3 regions of the Billgrantia antri genome follow, and region 2 is predicted to be linked to each of the others. Evidence: predicted binding sites of a transcription regulator. Region 2 holds the regulator's gene; each other region holds the start of a gene.
The links. Region 2 encodes LexA, which represses DNA repair genes until DNA is damaged. Its sites were predicted from a motif close to TACTGTNTANNTANACAGTA; they were not measured.
Positions count from the first base shown of each region.

Region 1: HNO53_RS02785 (LexA family protein) is a predicted target of LexA. The motif match lies at 4,175-4,194, and genes of this name have one in related genera.
Region 3: recA (recombinase RecA) is a predicted target of LexA. The motif match lies at 6,261-6,280, and genes of this name have one in related genera.

Region 1 covers NZ_CP053383.1:587,245-597,247, forward strand. The annotation lists gene oadA (sodium-extruding oxaloacetate decarboxylase subunit alpha) at 1-432, shown strand, start outside; gene HNO53_RS02765 (sodium ion-translocating decarboxylase subunit beta) at 445-1,767, shown strand; gene HNO53_RS02770 (chromate transporter) at 1,842-2,372, opposite strand; gene HNO53_RS02775 (chromate transporter) at 2,369-2,941, opposite strand; gene HNO53_RS02780 (IMPACT family protein) at 3,057-3,674, opposite strand; gene HNO53_RS02785 (LexA family protein) at 3,674-4,153, opposite strand; gene ccmA (cytochrome c biogenesis heme-transporting ATPase CcmA) at 4,357-5,001, shown strand; gene ccmB (heme exporter protein CcmB) at 4,988-5,725, shown strand; gene HNO53_RS02800 (heme ABC transporter permease) at 5,740-6,480, shown strand; gene ccmD (heme exporter protein CcmD) at 6,480-6,719, shown strand; gene ccmE (cytochrome c maturation protein CcmE) at 6,709-7,212, shown strand; gene HNO53_RS02815 (heme lyase CcmF/NrfE family subunit) at 7,225-9,231, shown strand; gene HNO53_RS02820 (DsbE family thiol:disulfide interchange protein) at 9,228-9,755, shown strand; gene HNO53_RS02825 (cytochrome c-type biogenesis protein) at 9,746-10,003, shown strand, end outside.
Region 2 covers NZ_CP053383.1:2,445,176-2,455,178, reverse strand. The annotation lists gene HNO53_RS11390 (H-NS family histone-like protein) at 107-397, shown strand; gene HNO53_RS11385 (ribonuclease J) at 517-2,100, opposite strand; gene purU (formyltetrahydrofolate deformylase) at 2,344-3,198, shown strand; gene HNO53_RS11375 (energy-coupling factor ABC transporter permease) at 3,219-3,890, shown strand; gene dinB (DNA polymerase IV) at 3,895-4,944, opposite strand; gene lexA (transcriptional repressor LexA) at 4,961-5,608, opposite strand; gene HNO53_RS11360 (TetR/AcrR family transcriptional regulator) at 5,811-6,476, shown strand; gene HNO53_RS11355 (L,D-transpeptidase) at 6,478-6,996, shown strand; gene nagZ (beta-N-acetylhexosaminidase) at 7,110-8,123, shown strand; gene HNO53_RS11345 (hypoxanthine-guanine phosphoribosyltransferase) at 8,175-8,753, shown strand; gene HNO53_RS11340 (2-aminoadipate transaminase) at 8,958-10,003, shown strand, end outside.
Region 3 covers NZ_CP053383.1:573,795-583,797, reverse strand. The annotation lists gene csrA (carbon storage regulator CsrA) at 70-270, opposite strand; gene HNO53_RS02725 (aspartate kinase) at 501-1,751, opposite strand; gene alaS (alanine--tRNA ligase) at 1,852-4,461, opposite strand; gene HNO53_RS02715 (regulatory protein RecX) at 4,636-5,115, opposite strand; gene recA (recombinase RecA) at 5,119-6,183, opposite strand; gene HNO53_RS02705 (CinA family protein) at 6,306-6,818, opposite strand; gene mutS (DNA mismatch repair protein MutS) at 7,017-9,605, shown strand; gene fdxA (ferredoxin FdxA) at 9,829-10,003, shown strand, end outside.

The sequences.
Region 1 (10,003 bases), 1.9 Mb from region 2:
CCCGGCCAGGAAGCGGTTGCGGCCAGCATGCCGGTCTCTTCCCAGAAGGGCGGGGCCGAGGCCCAGCCGCCGGCATCCCAGGCCGGCATGCCCACCGGTCCCGAGACCTATACCGTCAAGGTCAACGGCAAGCAGTACGTCGTCGAGGTCGCCGAGGGCGGCGAGATCGGCGCGGTACAGGAGCAGGCCCAGCCCGCCTCCTCGCCTTCGGCTGCTTCCAGCGGCGAGAGCATCAACGCACCGTTGGCGGGCAACATCTTCAAGGTCAACGTGCGACCCGGCGATACGGTCAAGGAGGGTGACGTGGTGATCATCCTCGAGGCCATGAAGATGGAGACCGAAGTGCGTGCCGCCACCGGTGGTACCGTGTCCGAGGTCAAAGTCAGCGAAGGTGACAGTGTCACCGTCGGCGACACGCTGATCGTGCTCTAAGGGTCTATGCCAATGGACAAGCTATTGACCCTGTGGGAAGGCTCCGGCCTGTATAACCTGACGCTGGGCCAGGCGGTCATGATCGCGGTCGGCCTGTTGCTGCTCTACCTGGCCATCTACAAGAAGTTCGAGCCGCTGCTGCTGGTGCCGATCGGCTTCGGTGGCATTCTGGCCAACATCCCCGAGGCCGGACTGGCGCTGTCAGCGGCCGAGCAGGCCGCGCATCTGGCACGCCCCGGCGTGCTGGAGCAACTGGCAGCGGTACTCGATGTCGATCTGGCCGCCGGCGCTTCCACCGATGCCTGGCGCCATACCATCAGCGCGGCGCTGCATGGCGACATCACGCCCCAGGCCTACCGGGCGGCCAGCGACGTGGCGATGGATGCCGGCTACGTCAACGGCATGCTGTATCAGTTCTACAGCGTGGCGATCGCCTCGGGCATTGCCCCGCTGGTGATCTTCATGGGCGTAGGCGCGATGACAGATTTCGGCCCGCTGCTGGCCAACCCGCGTACGCTGTTCCTCGGGGCGGCGGCACAGTTCGGCATCTTCGCCACCCTGCTCGGTGCGGTGGGGCTCTCGGCGCTGGGCGTAATGGATTTCTCGCTCAACCAGGCCGCCGCCATCGGTATCATCGGCGGCGCTGACGGCCCCACCTCGATCTACGTATCGAGCGTGCTAGCACCGGAGCTGCTCGGGGCCATCGCCGTGGCTGCCTACGCCTACATGGCGCTGGTGCCGTTGATCCAGCCGCCGATCATGCGCCTGCTGACCACGCAGAAGGAGCGCGAGATCGTCATGACCCAGCTGCGCCCGGTGTCGAAGCTCGAGAAGATCGTCTTCCCGGTGTCGCTGCTGCTACTGGTGGCGCTGTTCCTGCCCGACGCCGCGCCGCTGCTGGGGATGTTCTGCTTCGGCAACCTGATGCGCGAGTGCGGCGTGGTCGAGCGCCTCTCCGACACCGCGCAGAATGCGCTGATCAACATCGTCACCATCTTCCTGGGGCTCTCGGTGGGCTCCAAGCTGATGGCCGAGAGCTTCCTCGCGGTGGAGACCCTGGGCATCCTGGGGCTGGGCATCGTGGCCTTCGGCATCGGTACCGCGGCCGGCGTGCTGATGGCCAAGCTGTTGAACCTCGTCAGCCACATGCCGATCAACCCGCTGATCGGCTCGGCCGGCGTCTCGGCGGTGCCGATGGCGGCGCGAGTCTCCAACAAGATCGGCCTCGAGGCCAACCCGCACAACTTCCTACTGATGCACGCCATGGGGCCCAACGTGGCCGGCGTGATCGGCTCGGCAGTGGCTGCCGGGGTGATGATCAAATACCTCGGCTGAGCGAGACCTGCCAGAGCACATCAACGGCGCCCCGCGGGGCGCCGTTGGCGCTTCTGGACGGGGCCGGCCTGGTATCAGCCGAGGAAGAGGCCGCCATACATCAGCGCGGCGAGTATCACGAAGGCCGGATGCACGCGGAAGCGCAGCAGGGCGATGGCGGCAGCCGCGGCGATCAGCAGCGTATGCCGCAGGCCGGCGCCTTCCAGTCCTGTACTGAAGAAGCTCCAGGTCAGCCAGGCCATCATGACGGCGATCACCGGGCGCACCCACTGACTCATGCGCTTGACGCGCGGCGAGTCGCGATGGCGATAGAGCAATCCGAGGGCTCCCAGCATCAGCAGCAGCGACGGCACCACCGTGGCCAGCACGGCGATCGCGGCGCCGGCGATGCCGGCGACATCGTAGCCCACGTAGCCGGCCATCTTGGTGGCGATGGGGCTCGGCAGGGCGTTGCCCAGGGCCAGGGTCTCGGCGAACTCCTGTGCGTTCATCCAGCCATAGCGGCCCACCACCTCGGCTTCGATCAGCGGAATGATCGCCGGGCCGCCGCCATAGCCGATGATGTTGGGCACGAAGAAGGCGAGAAACAGCTGCCAGTAGATCACGGCGTCGCTCCCTTGCGCCGACGAGCGGGGTAGAGCAGGGCAGTGAGCAGCAACGCCCCGATGACCCAGCCGGGATGGACCCCCACGAGATAAATGAGTCCGCCGGCTGCGGTTGCCATGGCAAGGCTGATGGCCCAGCCCAGGGCGAGGCGCGACTTGTTCCAGAAATCCATCGTCAACTGGGCCATCATGACCATGACCACTGGCACCACGGCCTGTCCCATGCCGTGAATCCAGGCCACGTCGCGATAGCGGCTGAGCGTCGTTAACAGCACGATCATGACGGCAATCATGGGCAGGATCACGGCAGCCACGGCGATCACGCAGCCGCTCGCGCCCGCCACCCGATAGCCGATGTAGCCGGGCATCTTGGTGGCGATGGGGCCGGGCAGGGTGTTGGCGATGGCGAGGATGTCGGCAAACGCCTCGTCATCGAGCCAGGCGTGACGCTTGACCACTTCCTGCCGGACCAGGGGGATCATGGCAGGACCGCCGCCGAAGCCGAGCAGACCGATGCGGACAAAGGCCCAGAACAGGGCGCCGAGGGGCGCCTTGGCAGGCGGCATCATGGAGACTCCTCAATTGGGGAACGCAGTAAAGGGTCGTTACTGTAGGGCCATTGCCCGGAAAGGTTTACCCTACTGACTCGCCTCCGCGCAAATGGCAGGCGCCCCGGGGCAGCAGCTAAGCGTCGATCAAGGCAAGTCTGCCGCGCAGGCGGGCCTCCAGCGGGGCGAGATCGACCTCGGTGTCGCTGGGCCAGCCTACGCTGAGCAGCACACCGTCGCTGGCGTAGTCGGCGACCTCGATCGGGACGTCGCGGGCCTCGAGCCAGGCGCGGGCTTCGGCCTCGCCGGCGAAGTCGACCTTCAACCTGAGTACGGTACGCTCGACCACTTGCCGCAGCGGCAGGTCGTCGAGCCCTCGGGCCACGGCCTGGGCATAGGCCCGGGCCAGGCCGCCGGTGCCCAGCTTGGTACCACCGAAGTAGCGGGTCACCACGCAGCCTACCTGGCCCAGGCCCGAGCCTTCCAGCACCTGGAACATCGGGCGGCCTGCCGTGCCGCCGGGTTCGCCGTCGTCGGAGAAGCCGATGGCGTGCTGTTCTCCGGGAGGCCCGGCAATATAGGCACTGCAGTGATGGCTGGCGTTAGGGTGGGCCCGACGGGCTTCGGCCAGCAGGGCCTCGAAAGCCGTCGGGCTGGGGGCATGGCAGAGCCAGGCGATGAAGCGGCTCTTCTCTACCTCGTGGAGGCTTTCCTGCCAGCCACCGGGCGGCAGGTCGGGCACCGGGTAGCGCATCAGTGGGTCAGCTCACGGTGTTCCTGCTGACGCACCACGCCCATCACCATGCCGAGCACCTGGATATCGCTGTTCTTGAGGTAGATGGGGGCCATGTTCTCGTTGGCCGGTTGCAAGCGCACGCCGCTCTTCTCGATGTAGAGCTTCTTCAGTGTCACTTCCTGCTGGTTGATCAGCACCACGGCGGTTTCGCCGTTCTCGGCGCTCTCCTGACGCTCGATGATGATCACATCGCCATCGAAGATGTTGCAGTCGATCATCGAGTCGCCACGCACCCGCAGTGCATAAGTATTGCGGCGTACCATGCAGGCTGGGGCGTGGATGCTGTCGCCGCTGGGGCAGGCTTCGATGGGCAGGCCCGCCGCGACGTCACCCAGCAGGGGCACCTCGGTCAGGTCGGTGGCGTCGACGCTGGCCCAGGAGGTGGCGATGGGCAGGTTGGGGCGTCGGTACAGGTACTGCATGGAAGGCGTTGGCATTGGCGTTCCCCCTCTTTGCGACCCTGTTGAAATGTACAGGTATCCTGCATCATACCAAGCGGTCGCCAAGTGGCAAGTTTTGCCGATGCCTTGTTGCCTTGACCTGTGGCAAGGGTGGCGCCGTGACGCACCTCGTTCGCTAGCGGCTACAGGCCTTTCCGTGTAGCATTTCGGTCGAATTGACCCTTTCCTGGAGAGTGCCGTTGAGCCTGCGTCTGCAAGCGCGAAACCTGGCCTGCGAACGAGATGACCGCTGGCTGTTCCGGGGCTTGGACCTGGATATTCGCGCCGGCGAGATCGTGCGGGTGGAAGGCCCCAACGGCAGCGGCAAGACTACTCTGTTGAAGATTCTCTCCGGTCAGCTCGCCGACTACGAAGGCGAGCTGTTCTGGAACGAGCAACCGATGCGCAAGTCGCGTGACGCCTTCCTTGCCAATCTGCTCTACCTGGGCCACGCGCCCGGCGTCAAAGCGGCGCTGACGCCGCTGGAAAACCTCGCCTGGTACCAGGCCCTTGCGGGCCATGCGCCGAGCGAAAAGACGCGCATGAGTGCGTTGGAGGAGCTCGGTCTGGTGGGCTTCGAGGACGTCCCGGCAGCCCAGCTCTCCGCCGGTCAGCAGCGCCGCGTGGCGCTGGCGCGCCTGTCGCTCACGCCGCGTCCGTTGTGGGTGCTCGACGAGCCCTTCACGGCAATCGACCGCGACGGTGTCGCGGCGCTGGAGCGCCGGCTGGTCGAACATGCTCGCCGCGGTGGTTGCGTGCTGGTCACCACCCATCACGAACTGACGCCGTGTGCCGAGTTACGCCGTATCCGTCTCGGCGGGGGAGGGGCCAATGCCGGCATCTGAAGGCGCTCTGGGGAAGGAGGAGGCGGTGGTTCGCGCGGAACCTCGCGGCGGTCTTGCTGTCGCAGTGTGGGCAACACTGAAACGGGACCTGCTGTTATTGCTGCGGCGGCGCAGCGAAGTGCTCAACCCCCTGGTGTTCTTCGCCATCGTCATCACCCTGTTCCCGATCGGTATTTCTCCCGATCCGGCGCTGCTCGCGGCCATCGCCCCCGGTCTGCTGTGGGTGGCGGCGCTACTGGCGGCGCTGCTGTCTCTCGACAGCCTGTTCCGGGCCGACTACGACGACGGCTCGCTGGAGCAGCTGCTGCTGACGCCCCAGCCGCTGGCGATGCTGGCCCTGGCCAAGGTGGCCGTGCACTGGCTGCTGACCGGCCTGCCCCTGGCGCTGATGGCGCCCGTGCTGGGCATCATGCTGGCGCTGCCGGCGGGCAGCTACCTGGTATTGGCCGTTTCACTGGCACTGGGCAGTGCCAGTCTCAGCCTGATTGGTGCCATCGGAGCGGCGCTGACGGTGGGGCTCTCGCGTGGCGGCGTATTGCTGTCGCTGCTGGTGCTCCCCCTTTACATTCCGGTGCTGATCTTCGGCGCCGGGGCCGTTCAGGCGGCCATCTTCGGCGATAGCGTGCTGGCGCACCTGGCGATCCTCGGCGCGCTGCTGGCGCTGGCCCTGATCTTTGCGCCATTGGCGATCGCGGCATCGCTGCGCATCAGTATCAACGGTTGAGAGGTTGACGAGGCATGTGGGCCTTCCTTAACAAGCTGCGTTCCCCCAAGTGGTTCTACACCATCAGCGCCCGTCTGCAGCCCTGGTTCTGGGCTGCGGCACTGATTCTGATCGTCACCGGCAGCGTCTGGGGGCTGGCTTTTGCGCCGGCCGACTACCAGCAGGGCAACAGTTTCCGCATCATCTATGTGCACGTACCGGCGGCATTCCTCGCCCAGTCGATCTTCGTCTCCCTGGCGGTGACGGGGCTGGTGTTCATGGTCTGGAAGATCAAGATCGCCGACATGGCGGCCACCGTGATGGCACCGCTGGGTGCGGCCATGACCTTCGTCGCGCTGTTCTCCGGTGCGGTGTGGGGCGTGCCCACCTGGGGCACCTGGTGGATGTGGGATGCGCGCCTCACCTCGATGCTGATACTGCTGTTCCTCTATCTCGGCGTGATCGCCCTGCGCGGTGCCTTTGCCAGCCGCGACAGCGCCTCCCGTGCCGCCTCGGTGCTCGCCATGGTCGGCGTGATCAACATTCCTATCATCAAGTACTCGGTGGACTGGTGGTACACGCTGCATCAGCCCGCTACTTTCACCGTCACCGGGCGCGCCGCCATGCCGATGGAGATGTGGCTGCCGCTGCTGATCATGGTGCTGGGCTTCTACTGCTTCTTCATCGCCCTGACCCTGATGCGAACGCGCAGCGAGATCCTGCGCCGCGAGTCCAGCAAGCGCTGGGTGCGTGAGCTGGCCGAGGAGGCGAACTGATGGCTTTCGACACCTTCCAGGAATTCCTCGCCATGGGCGGGCACGCACGTTACGTCTGGTCGGCCTGGGGCCTGACCGGCCTACTGTTGCTGGGTGCCGTGCTGCATGCCCGCTTCGAGCGCCGTCAGCTCATGCGCCAGCTGAAACGGCGTCTGCGCCGCGAAGCTCATCAGGCCGGACACGCCGGCGGGGCGCAACCGATTCAAACCAGCAGGGGTAGAAGCACCAATGAGGCCTAAACGTAAACAGAAGCTCTTCCTGGCCCTGGGGCTGGTGTCTCTGGCGGCGATCGCCGTGGGGCTTACGCTCTATGCGCTGCGGGCCAACATCAACCTGTTCTTCAGCCCGATCCAGATCGTCGCCGGCGACGCGCCTTACGAGCGCCAGATCCGTGCCGGCGGCATGGTCAAGGAGGGCAGCGTGGCGCGCAATCCCGACAGCCTCGATGTCGAATTCACCGTGACCGACTATGTCGAGGACGTCCGCGTGCACTACAGTGGCATCCTTCCCGACCTGTTCCGTGAAGGGCAGGGGGTGGTGGTAGTCGGCCAGCTGCAGCGCGACGGCTACATCAAGGCCGACCAGGTACTGGCGCGCCATGACGAGAACTACATGCCTCCCGAGGTATCCGAGGCGCTCGAAGCGGCCGGTTACTCCCCCGCCGACTACCAGGCCAAGGCCGCCGAGGTGGCCGAGCGCCTCGAGGCACGTGAGGGTGCGAGCCAGAATTGATCCGGAGACGACATGTTCATTCGTTTAATCCCTGAAGTCGGCCATTTCGCGCTGGTCGTCGCCATGCTGATGGCGGCGGTGCAGGGAGTGATGCCACTGGCCGGCGCTGCGCTGCGTCGGCCGCTTTGGATGGCCTATGCGCGCCCCATGGTCGCCGGTCAGTTCCTGTTCGTGGTCATCGCCTACCTCTGCCTCACGGCGAGCTACCTGCTCGACGACTTCAGCGTGGCCAACGTGGCCAACAATTCCAACTCGATGCTGCCGTGGTACTACAAGTTCAGCGCTGTGTGGGGCAATCACGAGGGCTCGGTGCTGCTGTGGAGCCTGATGCTGGCCGGCTGGAGCTACATGGCCGCTCGTTTCTCCCGTGAACTCCCGCGCGACATGGTGGCGCGTGTGGTTGGCGTGCTGGGGCTGGTCGCCGTCGGTTTTCTGGCCTTCGTGCTGGTTACCTCCAACCCCTTCGAGCGGCTGCTGCCCAACGTGCCGAGCGACGGTGCCGACCTCAACCCGCTGCTGCAGGACATCGGCCTGATCCTGCACCCGCCGATGCTGTACATGGGCTACGTGGGCTTTTCGGTGGTCTTCGCCTTTGCCATCGCTGCGCTGCTCGGCGGTCGCCTCGATGCGGCCTGGACCCGCTGGGCGCGGCCCTGGACCAACCTGGCCTGGGCCTTCCTCACCGTGGGGATCGCACTGGGTAGCTGGTGGGCCTACTACGAGCTGGGCTGGGGTGGCTGGTGGTTCTGGGATCCGGTCGAGAACGCCTCGTTGCTGCCCTGGCTGACCGGCACCGCGCTGATGCACTCGCTGGCGGTCACCGAAAAGCGCGGTTCGTTCAAGAGCTGGACGGTGCTGCTGGCGATCTTCACCTTCTCATTGTCGCTCTTGGGCACCTTCCTGGTGCGCTCAGGCGTGCTGACCTCCGTGCACGCCTTTGCCAACGACCCCTCGCGCGGCTTCTTCATCCTCGTCCTGCTGGGCATCACCGTGGGACTGTCGCTGCTGATCTTCGCCCTGCGCGCGCCGCGGGTCAGCCAGCGTACCGGCTTCAACTGGCTGTCGCGCGATGCCCTGCTGCTGATCAACAACATCCTGCTCGTGATCATGACCATCACCGTGCTGATGGGCACCGTCTACCCGCTGCTGCTCGACGCGCTCGACCTGGGCAAGATCAGCGTGGGCCCGCCCTACTTCAATACCCTGTTCGTGCCGCTCACGGTGATCATGTGCGTATTCATGGGCCTGGGACCGTCGGCGCGCTGGAAGCAGACCGACCCACGTCTGATGGTCAAGCGGCTGTGGCTCGCCGGCGTCGCGTCGCTGGTCATCGCCGCGGCGATGCCGTTCGTCATCGGCGGCGAGTGGAACGCCTGGGTCGCCCTCGGCCTGGTGGCGGCGATGTGGATCGTGCTGCCGACGCTGCGCGACCTTTACGACAAGACCCGTCGCGCCGAGTCGTTCGGCGCCGGTCTCAAGAAGCTGTCGCTGGCCTACTGGGGCATGCAGCTCGGCCACCTGGGCGTGGCGGTGACCATCATCGGCGTGGCGGTGGTCTCCAACTTCGAGATCGAGCGCAACGTGCGCATGTCACCCGGTGACAGCGTCGAGGTCGCCGGCTACACCTTCACCATGCAGGAGCTGACCTCCCGGCGCGGACCCAACTACATCGCCGACGGTGCTGCGATCGAGGTGCGGCGCGGCGACAGCCGACGCAGCTTCATGATGAATCCCGAAAAGCGGCTCTACATCGCGCGCGGCATGCCCATGAGCCAGGTGGCACTGCGTCCTGGCCTGTTCCGTGATCTCTACGTGGCCATGGGCGAGGACCTGGGCGACGGTAGCTGGGCGATGCGGGTGCAGTACAAGCCCTTCGTGCGCTGGCTGTGGCTCGGCGCGCTGCTGATGGCGACCGGCGGCCTACTGGCCGTCATCGATCGCCGCTATCGGCGCATGGCGACGTCGCGCGATCCTGAAGAGAATACCCGTGAGGGCACTGCGCGGGAGGCCACGGCATGACCCGACGCCTGCTATTGCTGCTGCCCCTCATCGGCTTCTTGGTGTTGGGAGTCTTTCTCTATCAGGGGCTTTCGCTGAATCCCTTTCAACGCGAATCGGCGTTGATGGCGCGGGAGTTCCCCGCTTTTCAGCTTCCCACCCTGGAGGATCCGGAGCGGATCTTGGACGAGTCCTTGCTCGAAGGCGAAGTCACACTGGTCAACGTCTGGGGCGAGTGGTGTCCGACCTGCAAGCAGGAAATGCCGCAGTTGCTCGACCTGGCCGATCGCGGCGTGCGTCTGATAGGCGTCGACTACAAAGACACCAGGGAGAAGGGGCAAGCATTCCTCGCCGAATTCGGAAATCCGTTCGAGGTCAATATCTTCGATTCCGAGGGTACCCTGGGGTTTGATCTGGGTGTCTATGGCGCACCGGAAACTTTTCTGGTCGATCGCGACGGAATCATTCGCTACCACCACACCGGATACATCAAGCCGGAAGATGTTCACGATGTGATTCTGCCGGAGGTGAAGAAATGGCAGTGATACGACGGCTCCTCGTGATGTTGCTCCTGACTGCCGGCATGGCTCATGGCGGTGCCGTCGAGGTGCGTGAGTTCAGTAATCCGGTGCTCGAGCAGCGTTACCAGAGCCTGACGGCCTCGCTGCGCTGCCCAAAATGCCAGAACCAGGCGATCAACGACTCCGACTCTCCCATCTCCCAGGACATGCGGGAGCGGGTCTATGTCATGCTGCAGGATGGACGTTCGGACATGGAGATCCGCGATCACATG
Region 2 (10,003 bases):
GCCTTGCGTTGGAAAGGACTTTTCTTGCCAATTCGGCAAATCGGCATATACTTTTGACGAGTGAGCCTTGTGGCTGACTCGTCTTTTTCTTGCATGGAGGAGGCCAATGTCCAGCGAAACCCTGGAGCGTATCGCCCGTAACAAGAACGTGGCTCGTGCTGCGGCCCGCCAGTTGAGCATGGAACAGCTGCACAAGCTGTCCGATGTGATCGGCGAGGTCATCGAGCAGAAAAATGAAGAGGAGAAGCTCCGCAAACAGGAAGAAGCGGACAAGGAAAAGAAACTGGCTGAGATCCGCGAGGCCATGAATGATGCCGGTCTCTCCGTGGAAGATCTCGTAGGGGAACAGCCGCGCCGTCGGCGTGGTCGTCCGCCCAAGAATGCCAGCGGTTCGTGAGCCAGTTGTCCACGAATCGTCTGCTCGCGCAACTCGGGTCGGGGGTGATGCATGAGGTGTCTCCCCCGGCCTGTTGACTCATCTCTGCTGAATGCCGCTCCGCTATGACCGATAGGTACTCAGCGGTAGGCAGGTACCTCCACGGCCACCAGTTGGAGGTGTACGTCCGGTAATTGGCGCAAGTGCTGACCCAGCCAGGAAGTGACGAGAGGCTGCAGGGCGGTACGCAATTCGGCCAAGGTGTCCGCCTCGACTTCCTCCAGACGCTCATCAAGCCAATCGGTAAAGCTATCTTCGTCCATGGCGCTGACTCGATGGGCGTCCATCATCAAGCGACCGATGCGCGTCCAGCCGGTTTTCGTCGAGGCGACCGACAGTGCAAGATGCAGGATGCCATGGCGTGGCGATCCGCGCTCGGCAGTCAATCCCGGCAAAGGGGTGACGGCATCCTGACTGACGATGCAGGGTCGCTGTGGATGACGCGACTCCAGGCTCAAACCCTCGCCATCGAGTCGAACGAGATCGCCATTGATCGGCGCCAGCGGTGCCTGTATTCCCATCGACTCCGCAAGTTCCTGATGGGCCTGTTGATGACGGCGTTCACCATGTACCGGCAGTAGATGGCGTGGCTTTATCCAACCATAGAAGGTACGCAGCTCGTCCTGGGCGGGATGCCCCGAGGCATGAAGCTCGGGGTGGTTGAACTCGTCCCACACTGCAACGTCGAGATGTCTCAGGGCATGTTTGAGTCGTTCGATCTGACGCTCGTTGCCGGGAATCGCCTTGGCTGAAAAGATCACGGTGTCGCCGGCCATGAGCTCGAGGCTGTGGTGGCGGCCGTTAGCCAGGCGGCTGAGGGCGGCGCGAGGTTCGCCCTGGCTGCCGGTAGCAATGACCAGCACTTCCTCCGGCGGGAGGTAGCCGAGGTCGCTGACCGGCACCAGCGGTGGCATGTCGTCCAGGTAGCCGAGGCCCCTGGCCACGGCCACCATGCGCTCCATGGCCCGTCCCATCAAGCTGACCCGACGACCGCAGCGTTCGGCGGCTCGGGCTACGGCCAGGACCCTGGCCAGGTTGCTGGCAAAGCAGCTCACCACGACCCGGCCTGAACACTGGCTCAAGCGCTGCTCCAGCGCCCTGGCTACTTCGCCTTCACTGCGCGAATGACCCGGCATGGGAGCATTGGTGGAGTCGCCGACCACCAGGTCAACCGGCGCCAGGGCGCGAAACAGCGAACCTTTCACCGGCGGGCCGATCAGCGGTTCTGGATCCAGCTTCCAGTCGCCGGTGTGCAGCACGCGATAGTCGCCGGCGGCGATCAGCAGGGCGCAGCTTTCCGGTATCGAATGGGTCAGTGGCAGGTAGCGCAGGGTGAAGGGGCCATTCTCCAGCGCCTCGCCCGGCTCGATTACCTGGATGGCGTCGACGGCGAGGCCGCGTTCGACGAACTTGACCCGCAGCAGGCCGGCCGCCAGGGGCGTGGCATATACAGGGCATTGCCACTTGGGCCATAGCCAGGCGGCGGCGCCGATATGGTCCTCATGGCCATGGGTAATGACCAGGATCCTGGGGCGAATACCGAGCGCCTCGGGCGTCTCGAGGCTGGGTACCTGGAGCGGTGCATCCGGCAGGTCCTGGCGAATCATCATGCCGCAATCAACGGCAATCCACTCATTCTCGTGCCCGTAGAGCCCCAGGTTCATGCCGATTTCACCGCAGCCTCCCAGTGGCAGGAAGTGAAGCGGGGAACGGCGGCGGGGGCGTATCGTGGCGTGAGTCGAATGCATCGGCAAATCATGACCAGACAATGGAAACTTCACTATACGGGAACGTCGCGACCCAGAACAATGCGATGCCGACGGCGAGTACGATGTTGAGCGTGTTCCCACTCTGTCGAGTTCGCTACAATGCGTGCTCTCCGACAGCGTTCCGCACCAGGTTGGCCCATGTCTCACTATTATCGTCTCGTAGTCTCCTGCCCCGATCGCCGTGGCATCGTGGCCCGCGTTTCCGGTTTCATTGCCGGTCACGGCGGCTCCATCACGGAGGCCAGTCAGCACTCAGACCTCGAAGCCGGGCGATTCTTCATGCGCTACGAGATCCTGGCCGACTCGATCGGCATGACCGCCGCCGAGCTCAAGGATGCCTTCGAGCCCGTGGCCCGCGAATTCGATATGGATTGGGCATTGCGCGATACGCGTCGCCGACCGCGGGTAGTGATCATGGTGTCACGCGAGTCGCACTGTCTCGTCGACCTGCTGTACCGCTGGACGGCAGGTGAACTGGAGGGCGATATCGTCGGGGTCATCTCGAACCACGACGACATGCGCAGCATGGTGGAATGGCATGGCTTGCCCTACCATCACGTGCCCATCACAAGCGACGGCAAGCAGGCGGCATTCGAGGAGGTGGAGCGTCACGTCGAAGCGCTGCAGGCCGATACCGTAGTGCTGGCCCGCTACATGCAGATCCTGCCGCCGCGGCTGTGTGAGCGCTATTCCGGGCGGGTGATCAACATCCACCATAGCTTCCTGCCGTCATTTGCCGGGGCGCGGCCCTACCACCAGGCTCACTCTCGAGGTGTCAAGCTGATCGGAGCCACCTGTCACTACGTCACTGAGGAACTGGATGCCGGGCCGATCATCGAACAGGACATACATCGCGTGAGCCATTGCCATACGCCCCAGGATCTGGTCCGCTTCGGTCGCGATGTCGAGAAGGGGGTCCTGGCGCGAGGCTTGCGTTGGCATCTCGAAGACAGGGTGCTGATCCATGGTAACAAGACCGTGGTCTTTGCCTGACAAGTACAGGTAGGGAGGCAATGACATTTTCCGAGCCGATTCTTGCCCCATGGCTGCTGTTCGCCTGTGGGCTTGCCTCGTCGCTGGGGCTGGTCCTGGCGCTGCGTCAGCGTCCGTGGCAGGTCCTGCTGGCAAACCAAGGCCTGCAACATCGCTGGCTGGCGGCTAGCGTGGCGGTCGTACTGCTGTGGCAGCTCAGGGCTCAATCGGTCGATTGGCTGGCGCTTCAACTGATGCTGACGGCGCTGCTGACGCTGGTCTTCAAGGCGCCACTGGCACTGACGACCAATCTGTTGGCCAATCTCTCGCTGGTCGCGTTGGGCAAGGCTGGCTTGCCACTGCTCGGCGTCAACGTGCTGATCACCGGATTGGTGCCTGTGCTGGTCATGGTGGCGATATGGCGTATCGTGGATCGCTACCTGCCGGACAACCTGATGGTCTTTCTCTTCCTGTGCGGTTTCTTCGGCGCCGCGTTGGCGACGCTGGGGACTGGGTTCGCCGGTTTGGGATTGGTCATGCTCGGAGCCAGCGACCCAGATGCCATCCATCTGGCAAAGGAGTACGCCCTGTTCCTGCCACTACTGATGCCTTCGGAGGCCTTTCTCACCGGAATGCTGCTCAGCGTGCTGATGGTCTATCACCCCGACTGGGTCGCTACCTTCAACGACCACCGCTATATCGATACCAAATGAAGCTTCAGAACGGCAGGCTGAGCTGACGCCGCGCATCGTCCGTCACCAGCCTGACTCCTACGCCGAGCAGCCGTACCGGGCGCGCGCGGCGTGCCCAGGCCTGTTCCATCAGGGCAGCGAAGTTCTCCAGATTAGGCAAGCCGCCTCGTGAGTCGAGGGTGGTGAGGGAAAAGTCGTCGAAGCGTACCTTGACGAAAATGCCGGCCACGGGCGGATGTCCGTGCCGGGCGAGCCGGGCGTCGAGACGCTCGCACAGGGGTGCCAGCTCGGCATGGCATAGCGAGAGGTCGGGCAGGTCGCTGGCGAAGGTGATCTCCGCGCTCACCGACTTGCGTTCGCGCTCGATGCGCACCGGCCTGTCGTCGATTCCCCTGGCCAGTTCGAACAGGCGCCGCCCGAACTTGCCGAATTCCTGCAGCAATCGGTCGAGCGGTATCCGCTGCAGATCGCTGCAGGTCTCGATGTCGAGGGCCTGCAATCGCTTGGCCGTGGCCGGGCCTACGCCGTGCAGCTTGTTGACCGGAAGCTGGCACACGAAGTCGTCCACCTGGGACGGAGAAATGACGGTAAGGCCGTCGGGTTTATCCCAGTCGCTGGCGATCTTGGCCAGAAATTTCGACGGAGCGGCACCCACTGACACCGTGATGCCGACGCGCTTCAGGCACTCCTCCTTCAGCCAGCGTGCCATCCAGGTGGCACTGCCCGAGAAGCGCGTAACGTCGGTGACGTCGAGAAAGGCTTCGTCCAGCGATAGCGGTTCCACCAGCGGGGTGAGTTCGTGAAAGATCGCCGATATCTGGCGTGACGCTTCGCGGTAGCGATCGAAGTCCCCGCGCAGCAGGGTCAGGTGGGGGCATAGGCGCAGCGCGCGCGCCGTGGGCATGGCGGAGTGAATGCCGTAGGCGCGGGCAGGGTAGTTGCAGGTGGCGATGACCCCGCGCCCCTCCGCACTGCCACCGATGGCTAGCGGCACATCGCGCAGCGTCGGGTTGTCACGCATCTCCACCGCGGCATAGAAGCAGTCGCAATCGGCATGCAGAATCTTGCGGCTCATGGAGATTCGCCAGCTCTCACCCCAAAGCTTGGCCGTTGCCGCCGCGTATCACTCCCACACCAATCCCCTCGATGTCGAGCTCCTGTCGGCGCAGGTCCACCTCGATCGGGGCGAAGTCGGCGTTCTCGGCTTCCAGCACCACACGATGCCCCTGGCGATGGAAGCGCTTGACCGTCACTTCGTCCTCCAGGCGTGCCACCACGATCTGGCCGTCGCGCACACGGTCGGTGCGATGCACGGCCAGCAGATCCCCCTCGAGAATGCCGATGTCTTTCATCGACAGGCCGCGTACCTTGAGCAGGTAGTCGGCGCGCGGAGTAAAGAAGTCGGGTGGCAGGGGGCAGTAGCGGTCAATGTGTTCGGCGGCAAGGACAGGGCTGCCGGCGGCCACTTCACCGATGATGGGCAGGCCTTCGGCGCTAGGTTCGCTGACGAGGCTGTCGGCTTCCTGCGCGGGCAGGCGAATGCCGCGGGAGGTGCCGCGTATCACGCGGATCACGCCTTTGCGCTCCAGGGCGCGCAGGTGCTCTTCGGCGGCGTTGGGCGAGCGAAAGCCCAGTGCACGGGCGATCTCGGCGCGAGTGGGCGGGTAGCCGAATTCGTTCATGGTCTTGACGATAAAGTCATAAACGTTCTGCTGGCGCGATGTGAGAGGGCGGGTCATGGCGAACTCCAGAGGCGTGACTGCCGTATTGGTCAAGTATACAGCATGGAAGCCCATACAGTAAAAGGGGGGGTGGTGAGCGTCTCGCCTCGTATCGCAAAAGCGTTTAAAACGCTTTCGTTCATCGATACATTGAGGCAAAAGATGTAATGGCGTAGACTTTTGTAATGTTTAAAACAGTTGTTTTCAGTGGGAACTGATCATGGCCCAGACCGATACCGTCACGCGCATCCTCGATACCGCCGAGGTGCTGTTCGCCGAGCGCGGCTTCGCCGAGACCTCGCTACGTACCATCACCAGCAAGGCTCGCGTCAACCTCGCTGCGGTCAACTACCACTTCGGCTCGAAGAAGGCGCTGATCCAGGCGGTCTTCTCGCGCTATCTCGACCCTTTCACGGTACGCTTTCATCACGCTCTCGATGAACTCGAGGCGCAGCACGCCGGCGCTGTCATCCCATTGGAGCAACTGCTCGAGACCATGGCCCGAACGGTGCTCGAGGTGCCCGCGGAGAAGCACAGTCTCAAGGTCTTCATGAAGCTGCTGGGACTCGCCTACAGTCAGGCCCAGGGCCACCTGAGGCGGCATATCCAGGAGGAGTACGGTAGCGTGTTCACCCGCTTCACGGATCTGGTGCGCCGCGCCACGCCTGAGTTGCCCGATGCCGAGCGCTTCTGGCGCCTGCACTTCGTGCTGGGGACGGTGATCTTCACCCTCTCCGGTCTCGACGCACTGCGCGACATCGCCGAGAAGGATTATCATGAGCACGTTTCGGTGCGTGACCTGATTCGGCGCCTGCGCCCCGTGGTGGTAGCGGCCATGAATGCGCCTCTGCCGCCGCCCGCCGCCCAGCCGGCCAAGGCGAGCTGATATGCGTACTCCGCAACTGGAGGCCCTGCCACCCAGGGAGGGGCTGTGGTTCGAGGTGGACATCGGTCGTCAATGCCTCGTCCAGTGGCAGGGTGAGCAGCGCCAGGCGGAGTGGCCGGTATCGACGGCCGCGGCGGGGGTGGGCCAGCGTGAGGGCAGTGGTTGCACGCCGCGCGGCTGGCACTACGTGCGGGCAGCGATCGGTCAAGGACAGCCGCCGGGCGCGGTGTTTCGTGGCCGACGTCCCACCGGTGAAGTGTACAGCGCGGCGCTGGCCGAGGCGCATCCTGGGCGAGACTGGATCCTGACCCGTATCCTTTGGCTGTGCGGGCTCGAGCGGGGAGTCAATCGCGGCGGCGACGTCGACTCCCAGAGGCGCTATATCTATCTACATGGCACTCCGCCCGATCAGCCGATGGGGGAGCCCCGCTCGCATGGCTGCATTCGCATGCGTGACGAGGCGCTGCTGCAGCTCTTCGCACTGGCCCAACCGGGCACTCCCTTCTGGCTGCACGAGTGACGAGGCGGTGAAGGCACGCCAGGACGGGCATTGCTCGGTGTGCCCTGGATGGCTGTTGCCATCGGCGCCTTTAGTCTAGAATCAGCTCCCTTTCATGCCCAAGGACTCCGATCATGACCCAGACCCTCGGCCCGGTGATGCTCGATCTGGAAGGCACCGCATTACGTAAGGAAGAGCGCGAATTGCTCAAGCGTCCCGAGGTGGGCGGCGTCATCCTGTTCGGCCGCAACGTCGAGCATGCGCGACAGGTGCGGAAGCTTTGCCATGACATACGGCGTGTGCGCCCTGAGCTGCTGCTGGCTATCGACCAGGAGGGCGGCCGTGTCCAGCGCCTCCGGCAAGGGGTGACGCGCCTGCCGGCCATGGGGCGTATTGGCCGGGACTACGAAGTGTCGCCGGAAGTGACCCTTCGGCTCTGTCTCGATGCCGGCTGGCTGTTGGGCATGGAGATGGCCGCCTGCGGGCTCGATCTCAGCTTTGCTCCGGTGCTCGATATCGACACTGGCGTCTCCAGCGTGATCGGCGATCGCAGCTTCTCCTCCGACCCGCAGGCGGTGGCGGCCATGGCCGGTGCGTTCATCAGCGGGCTGCACGAAGCCGGTATGGCCGCAGTGGGCAAGCACTTCCCCGGCCACGGCAGCGTGGCGGCAGACTCCCATCTGGAGCTGCCGGTCGACGATCGCCCCCTCGCGGCGTTGCGCCAGCACGACCTGATACCGTTTACGGAACTGGCTTCCCGGCTCGATGGCGTGATGCCGGCTCACGTCATCTACTCCGCCTTCGATTCGCGTCCCGCAGGGTTTTCGGCAAGTTGGTTGGGCCTGCTGCGCGAATCGCTCGGCTTCAAGGGCACCATCTTCTCCGATGATCTCGGCATGGCAGGCGCCGGCTTTGCCGGTACCCCAGGCGAGCGAGCCCTGGCCGCGTTAAAAGCCGGCTGCGACATGGTATTGGTGTGCAACGACCGCGCGGCCGCGCTCGAGGCGCTGGACGCCTGCCAGGGTCGGACCACGCGTCTGACGGCGCGCTTGCGTTACGGCCGGGCACGCCCCGACATCGAGGCGCTCGAAGCCCTGGGGCGCTGGCGTCGGGTGCATGCGCGTCTCGAGGCCATGGCGTCGCTCTGATCTGTCATATCGTTTTTCATATTCGTTTACCTGCGTTGATACGAGCCACTCATGCCCAAACTCGAAGCCGATTTTCACGAATCCCTGGCCACCATGCGCGATGTCATGGAGAACGCCGACTGCCTGATCAGCCATGAGGAGGTCGAGCGCGCGCTGGATCGCATGGCCGAGCAGATCACCGCCGATCTGGGCGACAAGCTGCCGGTCTTCTACTGCGTTATGAATGGCGGGTTGATCACCACCGGCCATCTGTTGACTCGCCTGGGCTTCCCGCTTGAGGTCGATTACCTCCATGCAACGCGCTATCGCGGTGGGTTGCGCGGTGGGGAGCTGTTCTGGCGGGTTTCGCCCGAAATCCCCATGGCCGATCGCCATGTAGTAATCGTCGATGACATTCTCGATGAGGGCGCGACGCTTGCCGCCATCCTCGATTACTGCCGCGAAGCCGGTGCGGCAAGCATTTCCACCGCCGTGCTGGTAGACAAGCGACACGATCGCAAGGCGGTGCCGGACCTCAAGGCCGATTATTGCAGCCTCGAAGTGGTCGACCGCTACGTGTTCGGCTTCGGCATGGATTACAAGGGCTACTGGCGCAATGCGCCGGGGATATTCGCTCCTAAAGGTCTCTAGCTCGCGAATACTTCATTCGCGATAGATTTCGGAATGACAACGCAAGCCATGCATTCAGATAGCTGAAAGTTTGGTGAAAAAACTATAAGACGCCTTATGTCATGACTTTATGGAATGCATAGGCGTCTTTTTTTCGTTTGAGCATGCCCTTGGCCATCTGCTCTCATTGAGCCACTGATCTCTCATGCTTGCGGGACATTGTTCATGGATTTACCTCACGTCAGCCACGGCCTGGGTATCGTGCATCCCATCTGTATAGAGCGGGGGCGTAATGCCGAGGTGTGGGACGAGCGTGGCACGCACTACATCGACTTCATCGGCGGTATCGGCGTCCTCAACCTGGGGCATTCGCATCCTCAAGTCGTCGAGGCCGTGAAGTCTCAGGCCGATACGCTGATGCATTCGGCGTTCAATGCCGTACCGCACCGCGGCTATCTGGAAGTCGTCGAGGCGCTGGATGCCTTCGTGCCCGTCTCCTACCCGCTCTCCTGCATGCTCACCAACAGCGGTGCCGAAGCCACCGAGAACGCCTTGAAGGTGGCGCGTGCGGCGACCGGGCGCCAGGCGGTCATCGCCTTCGACGACGGCTTCCATGGGCGCACGCTGGCGGCGTTGAATCTCAACGGCAAGGTGAAGCCCTACAAGAACCGCTTGGGCGCCTTGCCGGGCCCGGTGCACCACGTGCCTTTCCCCAGCGGCGACAGCGGTGTCGATGCCGACCAGGCCATGGCCGCTCTGGAGCGACTCTTCGAGGTCGAGACGCCTGCCGATGAAGTGGCGTGCATCATCGTCGAACCGGTCCAGGGCGAGGGTGGTTTCCGCGTACTGTGTGCCGACTTCGCCAAGCGGCTGCGCGCCCTGTGCGACAGACACGGCATCGTGTTGATCTTCGACGAGATCCAGTCGGGGTTCGGACGTACCGGGACCCGCTTCGCCTTCTCACGGCTGGGCGTCGAGCCCGATCTGCTGCTGATGGGCAAGAGCATGGCGGCGGGGCTGCCATTGGCGGCGGTGGCGGGTAGGGCGGAATTCATGGGCACCGTGCCCAAGGGCGGGCTGGGCGGTACCTACTCGGGCAACGCCCTGGCCTGCGCTGCGGCGCGTACGGTGATGGCTCTGATGAGCGAAGAGGCTCTGGCGAGCTGGGGAGCGCGCCAGGAGGCGCTGATCGTCGAGGCCCATCGACGCTGGCAGACCAGTGGGCGCTTCCCGATGCTGGGCAATCTCACTGGCGTGGGGGCCATGCGCGG
Region 3 (10,003 bases), 1.9 Mb from region 2:
CCGCTCCCCTTTGTCCAGCGTATTCAGCTATTTGTTTCTCAACACCAAACGTCGGGAGAGGTCACGGCTTCACGAGGTGGGGTTGCTCCCCCCATCGTCGTCGGACTTCTCGCGCTGAATGCGCTGATAGATCTCTTCACGATGTACGGCGACATCCTTCGGCGCATTGACGCCAATGCGGACCTGGTTGCCCTTGACGCCAAGGACGGTCACGGTGATGTCATCACCGATCATCAGCGTTTCTCCGACTCGGCGGGTCAGGATGAGCATGACTGATCTCCTTCTCAGACGACTAGCAACGGGATGCGCGTCGATCCCCGACGCTTAGTTGCTGCTTGCATTATGTAACAAATGAACCACTGTGCACCACCACCAACCCCACCATGACACCATGACAGCGTTGAAGGGAAGCCAGACCGCTCATCGCAGCAGACTCCCCCCAGCGTAGAACAGGGTCCTCCTACAAGTCGTCCGGATCTTGTTAAATTTCTTGTGTTTGCCTATTCGCTCTCGATATCGGACTTGTCCAGACCGAAAGCGGTATGCAGGGCACGCACGGCGAGTTCCATCTGCTTCTCGTCGATCACCACCGAGATCTTGATTTCAGAGGTGGAAACCATACGAATATTGATGTTCTCGTCCGCCAGGACGCGGAACATCTTGGAGGCCACGCCCGCATGGGAGCGCATGCCGACCCCGACCAGTGACACCTTGGCGATGTTGTCATCGCCGTTGACCTCGCCACCGCCCAGATCGGGTATCACCTGTTCCTCGAGGATCTTCAGGGTCTTCTTGTAGTCACCCTTGGCCACGGTGAAGGTGAAGTCGGTGTAATCACCGGCCGGCGCCACGTTCTGCACGATCATGTCGACTTCGATATTGGCGTCGGCAATCGGACCGAGGATGCGTGAGGCCACGCCCGGCACGTCGGGCGTGTTGAGCAGCGTCAGCTTGGCCTCGTTGGCGGTGAAGGCGATACCGGAGATCAGTGGTTCTTCCATGGAGTCCTCGTCTTGGTCGGATTCAGCAACGATCAGGGTGCCGGGGCCGTCCTGGAAACTGGACAGCACGCGCAGCGGGACATTGTACTTGCCGGCAAATTCCACCGAGCGGATCTGCAGCACCTTGGAGCCGAGGCTGGCAAGCTCCAGCATCTCCTCGACGGTAATGCTGTCGAGGCGCTGGGCCTTGGAGCACACCCTCGGATCGGTGGTGTAGACGCCGTCAACGTCGGTGTAGATCTGACACTCGTCGGCACCCAGCGCCGCCGCCAGTGCCACGCCGGTAGTGTCCGAGCCGCCGCGCCCGAGCGTGGTGATGTTGCCCTCCTCGTCGACCCCCTGGAAGCCGGCCACCACGACCACCTTGCCTTCGTCGAGATCCTCGCGCATCTCGTCGGTTTCGATACGCTGGATACGCGCCTTGGTGTGAGCGCTGTCGGTGAGAATACCGACCTGGGAGCCGGTATAGGAGGTCGCGGGCACGCCGAGCTTGTGCAGGGCCAGCGCCAGCAGCGAGATGGTCACCTGCTCGCCGGTGGAGACCAGCATGTCCATCTCTCGCGGCGTGGGCTCGTCGTTGATCTCGTTGGCCATGCCGATCAGGCGGTTGGTTTCGCCGCTCATGGCGGAAACCACGACCACGACCTGATGGCCATCGTCACGGAAGCCCTTGACCTTTTCGGCCACGGCCTTGATGCGCTCCACGGAGCCTACCGAGGTGCCGCCGAATTTCTGTACGTATAGTGCCATCTACGGTTTTCCCTCGCATGTCGAGCGCAACGCGCCCGGATGAGTGAAAGTCGTCAAAGTCAAAGGGCCGGGACATCGCGGTCACCGGCCCTGTCTCGCGTTACTGCAGGCGCTGCTCGACCCAGGCGGGCACGCTCTCCAGCGCCGCCGGCAGAGCCCCGACGTCGCTGCCGCCGGCCTGGGCCATGTCGGCCCGGCCACCGCCCTTGCCGCCGACCTGGGAGGCGACGTGGTTGACCAGCTCGCCGGCCTTCACGCGGGCCGTCAGATCATCGGTGACGCCGGCGATCAGGCTCACCTTGCCGGCATCGCTGTCCGCGACGCCGAGCACCACGATGCCCGAGCCCAGCTTGTTCTTGAGCTGGTCGAGTACGCCGCGCAGTTCCTTGGCGGACACGCCCTCGAGCCGGGTCGCCAGCACCTTGATGCCGCTGACCTCGCGCGCCTGGCTGAGCATATCGCTACCCGCGGCGCTGGCCAGCTTGGCCTTGAGCCGCTCGAGCTCCTTCTCCAGGCTGCGGTTACGCTCGGCCAGCGACTCGACGCGCTCCTCGACCTGCTCCGGCTTGGCCTTGAGACGCTCGCCGATACGTGCCAGGCGCGCCTCCTGCTCGCGGAAATAGGCCAGTGCCCCCTCGCCGGTGATCGCCTCGATACGGCGCACCCCGGCGGCGATGCCCTGCTCGCCGACGATATGGAAGCAACCGATGTCGCCGCTACGGGCCACGTGGGTGCCGCCGCACAGTTCGATGGAGAAGTCGTCGGCGCCGATGGTCAGCACCCGCACGCTGTCGGCGTACTTGGCCTCGAACAGCGCCGCTGCGCCCTTGTCCTTGGCCTGGTCGAGGGTCATCTGCTCGATGCGGGTCGGCGCGTTGGCGAGGACCTGCTCGTTGACCAGGCGCTCCACCTCGGCGAGCTGCTCGGGCGTCATGGCCTCGAAGTGGCTGAAGTCGAAGCGCAGCCGTTCGGGTGTCACCAGCGAGCCCTTCTGCTGCACGTGATCGCCCAGTACCATGCGCAGCGCCTTGTGCATCAGGTGGGTGGCAGAATGGTTCCGCACGGTGGCCGCACGCAGCCCGGCGTCGACCTGGGGACGCACCTCGGCGCCTACGGCGAGGCTGCCTTCCAGCAGTACGCCGTGGTGCAGGTGGTGGCCGCCCTGCTTTTGGGTATCGGTGACCAGGAAACGGCCACCCTCGGCGAGCAGGTAGCCGGTATCACCCACCTGGCCGCCGGATTCGCCGTAGAACGGCGTGCGGTCGAGCACCACCACGCCGCGCTGTTCGGGTTCCAGCGCCGCCAGGGCGTTGCCTTCGCGATCGACGATGGCGGTCACGGTGGCACGATCCTCGAGCCGGTCGTAGCCGGTGAAGGCGGTCTCACCCTCGAGCGCCAGCGCCGCGCCGTAGTCGGCACCGAACTGGCTGGCGGCGCGGGCGCGCTCGCGCTGGGCCTCGAGCTCGCGCTCGAAGCCGGCCTCGTCGAGGGTCACGCCGCGCTCGCGGCAGACGTCGGCAGTCAGGTCATAGGGGAAGCCATAGGTGTCGTAGAGCTTGAACACCGTCTCGCCCGGCAGTACGTCGCCGTCGAGGTCGGCCAGCGCCTCTTCCAGCAGACGCATGCCGTGCTCGAGGGTACGGGCGAACTGCTCCTCTTCCTTGAGCAGGATGCGCTCGATCTGATGGCGCGCCTCGCGCAGCTCGGGATAGGCCTCGCCCATCTCGACATCGAGGGCGCCGACCAGCTTGTGGAAGAAGTTACCCTTGGCGCCCAGCTTGTTGCCGTGACGAATGGCGCGACGAATGATCCGGCGCAGCACGTAGCCGCGCCCCTCGTTGGAAGGCAGCACGCCGTCGGCGATCAGGAAGGCGCAGGAGCGGATATGGTCGGCGATCACCCGCAGCGAGGGCGTGGTGGTATCCGCGTGGCCGGTGTGGCGGGCTGCGGCCTCGAGCAGGTTCTGGAACAGGTCGATCTCGTAGTTGGAATGCACGCCCTGCAGCACCGCCGCCACGCGCTCCAGCCCCATGCCGGTGTCGATGGAGGGCTTGGGCAGCGGGTTCAGGTTGCCGGCCGCATCGCGGTCGAACTGCATGAACACCAGATTCCAGATCTCGATGTAGCGGTCGCCGTCCTCCTCGGGGCTGCCGGGAGGGCCGCCCCACACCTCGGGGCCGTGGTCGAAGAAGATCTCCGAGCTCGGCCCGCAGGGGCCGGTATCGCCCATCTGCCAGAAGTTGTCCTCGTCGAGCTTGGAGAAACGCGCCGGGTCGACGCCGATCTCCTCTTTCCAGATCTTCTCCGCCTCGTCGTCGCTGACGTGCACCGTGACCCACAGCTTCTCGGCCGGCAGTCCCAGGCGCTGGGTGAGGAACTCCCAGGCGAAGCGGATGGCGTCGCGCTTGAAATAGTCACCGAAGCTGAAGTTGCCCAGCATCTCGAAGAAGGTGTGATGACGCGCGGTATAGCCGACGTTGTCGAGGTCGTTGTGCTTGCCACCGGCGCGCACGCAGCGCTGCGCCGAGGTCGCGCGCACGTAGGGACGCGGGTCGCGACCGAGGAAGACGTCCTTGAACGGTACCATGCCGGCGTTGGTGAACAGCAGCGTCGGGTCATTGCCCGGCACCAGGGAGCTCGACGGTACGATGGTGTGGCCGTGCTCCTCGAAGTAACTCAGAAAGGCCTGTCTGATGTCTGCGCTTTTCATGGGGTATCCGTGGCGATGAGCGTGGTCACCCGACGGGCAGGCGCGTCCGGCACCGTTTTCATCTGGCCGAATCGCACGCCTTGACGTGTCAGGAGCGCCACCAAGGGCGTTCACAAAGGGAGGCATTATAACGCAGATGTCAAGCGACTGAAGGGGAGGCGCCCAAGCTGAGCGTCATTCGGTAGCGCCGAGCCGCTCCAGCGCATGGCGGATCTGGTCGAAATCGAAGCCTCGCGAGGCCAGAAAACGCTCGCGCCGGGCGCGTTCGCGAGGGGAGTCGCCGGAGTGGGTGAAGCGCCGGGATAGCGCTTCGGCGGCCAGCTCGAACCAGTCGACCTCGCCGTCTTGCTCGGCTGCGGCCAGCGTAGTGGCAACCAGCGTGCGCTCGACGCCGCGCCGCTCCAGCTCGCCGCGCACCTTGAGCGGCCCCTGACCGCGCATCACCCGCGAGCGCAGAAAGCTCTCGGCGAAACGCGCGTCGGACTGCAGGCCGTCCTCGGCCAGCGCGTCGAGGCAGGCGTCGATCGCCTCGGGAGGGTGTGCCCGGGATGCCAGCCGCTGCGCCAGCTCGGCGCGTGAGTACTCGCGCCGGGCCAGCAGACGAATGGCGTCGTCCCGCGGGGACGACGCATGCGCTTCGGGCTGGGCAGGCATGACTTAGAGCAGGTCGTCCTCGCGCTCGGCGTCGGCGGCCACCGGCTCCTCGGCCTCCTCTTCCTTGGGCGCGACCGTGGCCAGCAGTTGGCCGCGGATCTGGCTCTCGATCTCCTCCATCACCGCCGGGTTGTCCTCGAGGAACTGGGCAGCGTTGGCCTTGCCCTGGCCGATCTTGTTGCCCTGGTAGCTGTACCAGGCACCGGCCTTGTCGATCAGGTTGCACTGCACGCCCAGGTCGACCACCTCGCCGGCATGGTAGATACCCTTGCCGTAGAGGATCTGGAACTCGGCCTGACGGAACGGCGGCGCCACCTTGTTCTTCACCACCTTGACCCGGGTCTCGTTGCCGGTCACCTCGTCACCCTGCTTCACCGAGCCCGTGCGGCGGATGTCGAGGCGCACGCTGGCGTAGAACTTGAGCGCATTGCCGCCGGTAGTGGTTTCGGGGCTGCCGAACATGACGCCGATCTTCATGCGGATCTGGTTGATGAACACCACCATGCAGTTGGCGTTCTTGATGTGGCCAGTGATCTTGCGCAGGGCCTGGGACATCAGACGCGCTTGCAGGCCGACGTGGGAGTCGCCCATCTCGCCTTCGATCTCGGCCCGCGGGGTCAGCGCCGCCACCGAGTCGATGATGATCACGTCGACCCCGCCGGAGCGCACCAGCATGTCGCAGATCTCGAGTGCCTGCTCGCCGGTGTCGGGCTGCGACACCAGCAGGTCGTCGAGGTTGACGCCGAGCTTCTCGGCGTAGCTCGGGTCCAGCGCGTGCTCGGCGTCGATGAAGGCGCAGGTCTTGCCCTGGCGCTGGGCCTGGGCGATCACCGACAGGGTCAGGGTGGTCTTGCCCGAGGATTCCGGGCCGAAGATCTCCACCACCCGGCCGTAGGGCAGGCCGCCGATACCCAGTGCGATGTCGAGCCCCAGCGAGCCGGTGGATACCGATGGCATCACCACTCGCGGCGTATCGCCCAGGCGCATCACGGTACCCTTGCCGAACTGGCGCTCGATCTGGGAAAGGGCGGCATTCAATGCCTTGGAACGATTTTCATCCTGTGCCATGAGGCTCTCCTCGCAGAACTCGCAGACGCTTGCAGGTGCAGATGGATGGCGGGCTGCCGACGGGGAGCTCGCCTGGACACTGTATGGTTGGACAGTAGTATGACGAAAAATTCGCCGCGCGACTAGTCGGTTTCGAGGTAACGAATCAACCCGACGATGGCCTCGCGTACCGCGCGCTCACGCACTGCCCGTCGGTCGCCAGGGAACTGGAAGCGCTCGGCCTGTTGTTGCGCCTCGCTGCCCCAGGCCAGCCACACGGTGCCCACCGGCTTCTCGGGCGTGCCACCGTCGGGTCCGGCCACGCCGCTGATTGCCACACCAAGCTTGGCGCCGCTGTCGCGGCAGGCGCCGGCCACCATGGCCTCCACGACTTCACGGCTGACCGCCCCGTGCTGGGCGATCAGTGCCTCGGGCACACCCAGCAGGCGCGCCTTGGCGGCGTTGGAATAGGTGACGTAGCCGGTTTCGAAGTAGTCCGAGCTGCCGGCCACTGAAGTGATGGCGCTGGCCACCCCGCCGCCGGTACAGGATTCGGCCGTGGTGACGCTGACGCCATGCTCGCGGCAGCGCCGTCCGAGCCGCTCGGCGAGCGTGGCGAGGTCGAGGTTGGCCAGGCTGGAGGCACTGTGGGGCATGGTATCGCTCCTTTGTCGGTAGGGTCGGGGGGGTCAGAGAGCCGCGGCACCGACCGCATGTCCTGCAACAGCCTTACCATAGCGTATCCTTGCCCTCGACAGCAGGCCATCAGCTTGTATCGTGTCGACGCCGCGTGGGGCGTGGTAACCTTGCTCTCTTCCATGCCCCCACACAACCGACGAGCCAGCCGAGAAAGCATGAACGACGCGGTCAAGACGGATGTGCCGAGCCATACGCCGATGATGGCCCAGTACCTGAAGATCAAGCGCGAGCACCCCGAGGTGCTGCTGTTCTATCGAATGGGCGATTTCTACGAGCTGTTCTTCGACGACGCCAGGCGCGCCGCCGCGCTGCTCGACATTACCCTGACCCAGCGCGGCCAGTCCGCGGGCAAGCCGATTCCCATGGCCGGAGTGCCCTACCACAGTGCCGAAGGGTATCTGGCACGCCTGGTGAAGGCTGGGGAGTCGGTGGCGATCTGCGAGCAGATCGGCGATCCGGCGACGAGCAAGGGGCCGGTGGAGCGCCGCGTGGTGCGTATCGTCACCCCCGGCACCCTCTATGACGAGGCGCTGCTCGACGCCCGCCGCGACAACTTGCTGGTGGCGGTGCATCCGGCCGGTGATTGCTGGGGCATCGCCTGGCTGGAACTCTCCAGTGGCCGCTTCAGCGTGCTCGAAGTGGAGGGAGAAGGCGACATGCTGGCCGAGCTGCAGCGCCTCGACCCGGCGGAACTGCTCCTGCCCGAGAGCCTGCCGCTGCCACCCGCCCTGGAGGGCCGGCAGGGCCTGCGCCGCCAGAGCGACTGGCTGTTCGACCTCGAATCCGCCACCCGCCTGCTGTGCGACCAGTTCCAGGTGCAGGATCTGCGCGGCTTCGGCTGCGCCCACCTCGAGGCGGCACTTACCGCCGCCGGGGTGCTGGTCGAGTACGCCCGCGACACCCAGCGTTCGCGACTGCCCCACGTCACCGCCTTGGGTGTCGAGAACCGCGACGACGCCGTGGTGATCGATGCCGCCAGCCGGCGCAACCTCGAGATCGACATCAATCTCGGCGGCAGCAGCGACAACACCCTGGCCAGCGTGCTCGATACCACCGCCACCGCCATGGGCTCGCGACTGCTCAAGCGTTGGCTCAACCGCCCGCTGCGCGACCGCAGCCAGGTGCAAGGGCGCCAGGCAGCCGTCGCCCTGCTGCTCGAGCGGGAGGGCTTCGTGGCCTTGCGCGAGCAGCTCAAGGCGATCGGCGACGTCGAGCGCATCCTGGCGCGCGTGGCGCTCTACAGTGCACGGCCACGGGATCTCGCCCGCCTGCGCGACGCCCTGCTGGCCCTGCCGGCGCTGGAGCGCGAACTCGCCGACTACAGCGACGGTACCGCGCTGGACGATCTGGCCCACCATATCCGCCCCTACCCCGAACTCGCCGACCTGCTCACCCGCGGACTGGTCGACAACCCGCCGGTGGTGATCCGCGACGGCGGCGTGATACGCGAAGGCTTCGACGCCGAGCTCGACGACTACCGCGGGCTGGCCGAGCACGCCGGCGACTACCTGGTGCAGCTCGAGGCCCGCGAGCGGGAGCGCACCGGCCTCGCCGGCCTCAAGGTGGGCTACAACCGGGTGCACGGCTACTACATCGAGATTCCCCGCGCCCAGGCCCGCGAGGCGCCGGTCGACTACATCCGGCGCCAGACCCTGAAGAACGCCGAGCGCTTCATCATTCCCGAGCTCAAGGAGTTCGAGGACAAGGCACTGTCGGCCAAGTCGCGCGCCCTGGCCCGCGAGAAACTGCTCTACGACGGCCTGCTCGATTCGCTCAACGCCGAACTCAATGCGCTCCAGGGCACCGGTCGCGCCCTGGCCGCCCTGGACGTGCTGGCGGCCTTCGCCGAGCGGGCCCAGGCGCTCGGCTTCTCGCGCCCCCGGCTTGCCGAGGCGCCGGGCATCGAGATTCGCGGCGGCCGCCACCCGGTGGTCGAGCACGTCAGCGACGCGCCCTTCGTGCCCAACGACCTGGTGCTCGACGAGCGCCGGCGCATGCTGGTCATCACCGGCCCCAACATGGGCGGCAAGTCGACCTACATGCGCCAGGCGGCACTGATCGTGCTGCTCGCGCATACCGGCAGCTTCGTCCCTGCCGACGAGGCTTGCATCGGTCCGGTGGACCGCATCTTCACCCGCATCGGCTCATCGGATGACCTCGCCGGCGGGCGCTCCACCTTCATGGTGGAGATGACCGAGACAGCCAGCATTTTGCACAACGCCACCGACCACAGCCTGGTGCTGATGGACGAGATCGGCCGCGGCACCAGCACCTTCGACGGCCTGTCGCTGGCCTGGGCCAGCGCCGAGCACCTGACCCGCACGCGCGCCTTCACGCTGTTCGCCACCCACTACTTCGAGATGACCGCGCTGACCGACCAGGCCGAGGGGGTAGCCAACGTGCACCTCACCGCCGCCGAGCACCGCGACGGCATCGTCTTCATGCACCGCGTGGAGGAAGGCCCTGCCAGCCAGAGCTACGGCCTACAGGTGGCACAGCTGGCCGGCGTGCCGCCATCAGTGATCGCGCGGGCTCGCGACAAGCTGGCGCAACTCGAGCAGCAGGAAGTCGACCAGAGCCATCGCGGCACCCCTAGGCACGATAGCGGACCGGCCCCGCTGCAGAACGACCTGTTTGCCACGGCGCCCCACCCCCTGCTCGACGATTTGGCCGGCCTCGACCCGAATGAGCTGACGCCGCGACGAGCGCTGGAGTTGATCTATGCCTGGCGCGAGAGGTTGTAGCCACGGCGGCGCTTGCTCACACGAGGAGGCATGACTAGAATGAAGCGTCCAATTATTCGCCTCTTATAAAAAGTTAGTTTTTTATAACTTACAGACCTAAGAAAGTGCTGAACAGATCGCCGGGCGGGAAGAAGCGCAGGTATTTTGTGCAGTGCTTTTCCAAGACTGATCCGTACATTACCAACCGGGAGGTCACGACCCGGCTGCGAGGAGGGAGACAGGCATGACCTTTGTCGTCACCGAAAACTGCATCAAGTGCAAGTACACCGACTGCGTCGAGGTCTGCCCGGTGGACTGCTTTTACGAAGGCCCCAATTTTCTGGTGATCCATCCGGACGAGTGCATCGATTGCGCCCTGTGCGAGCCCGAGTGCCCCGCCGAGGCAATCTTCTCGGAGG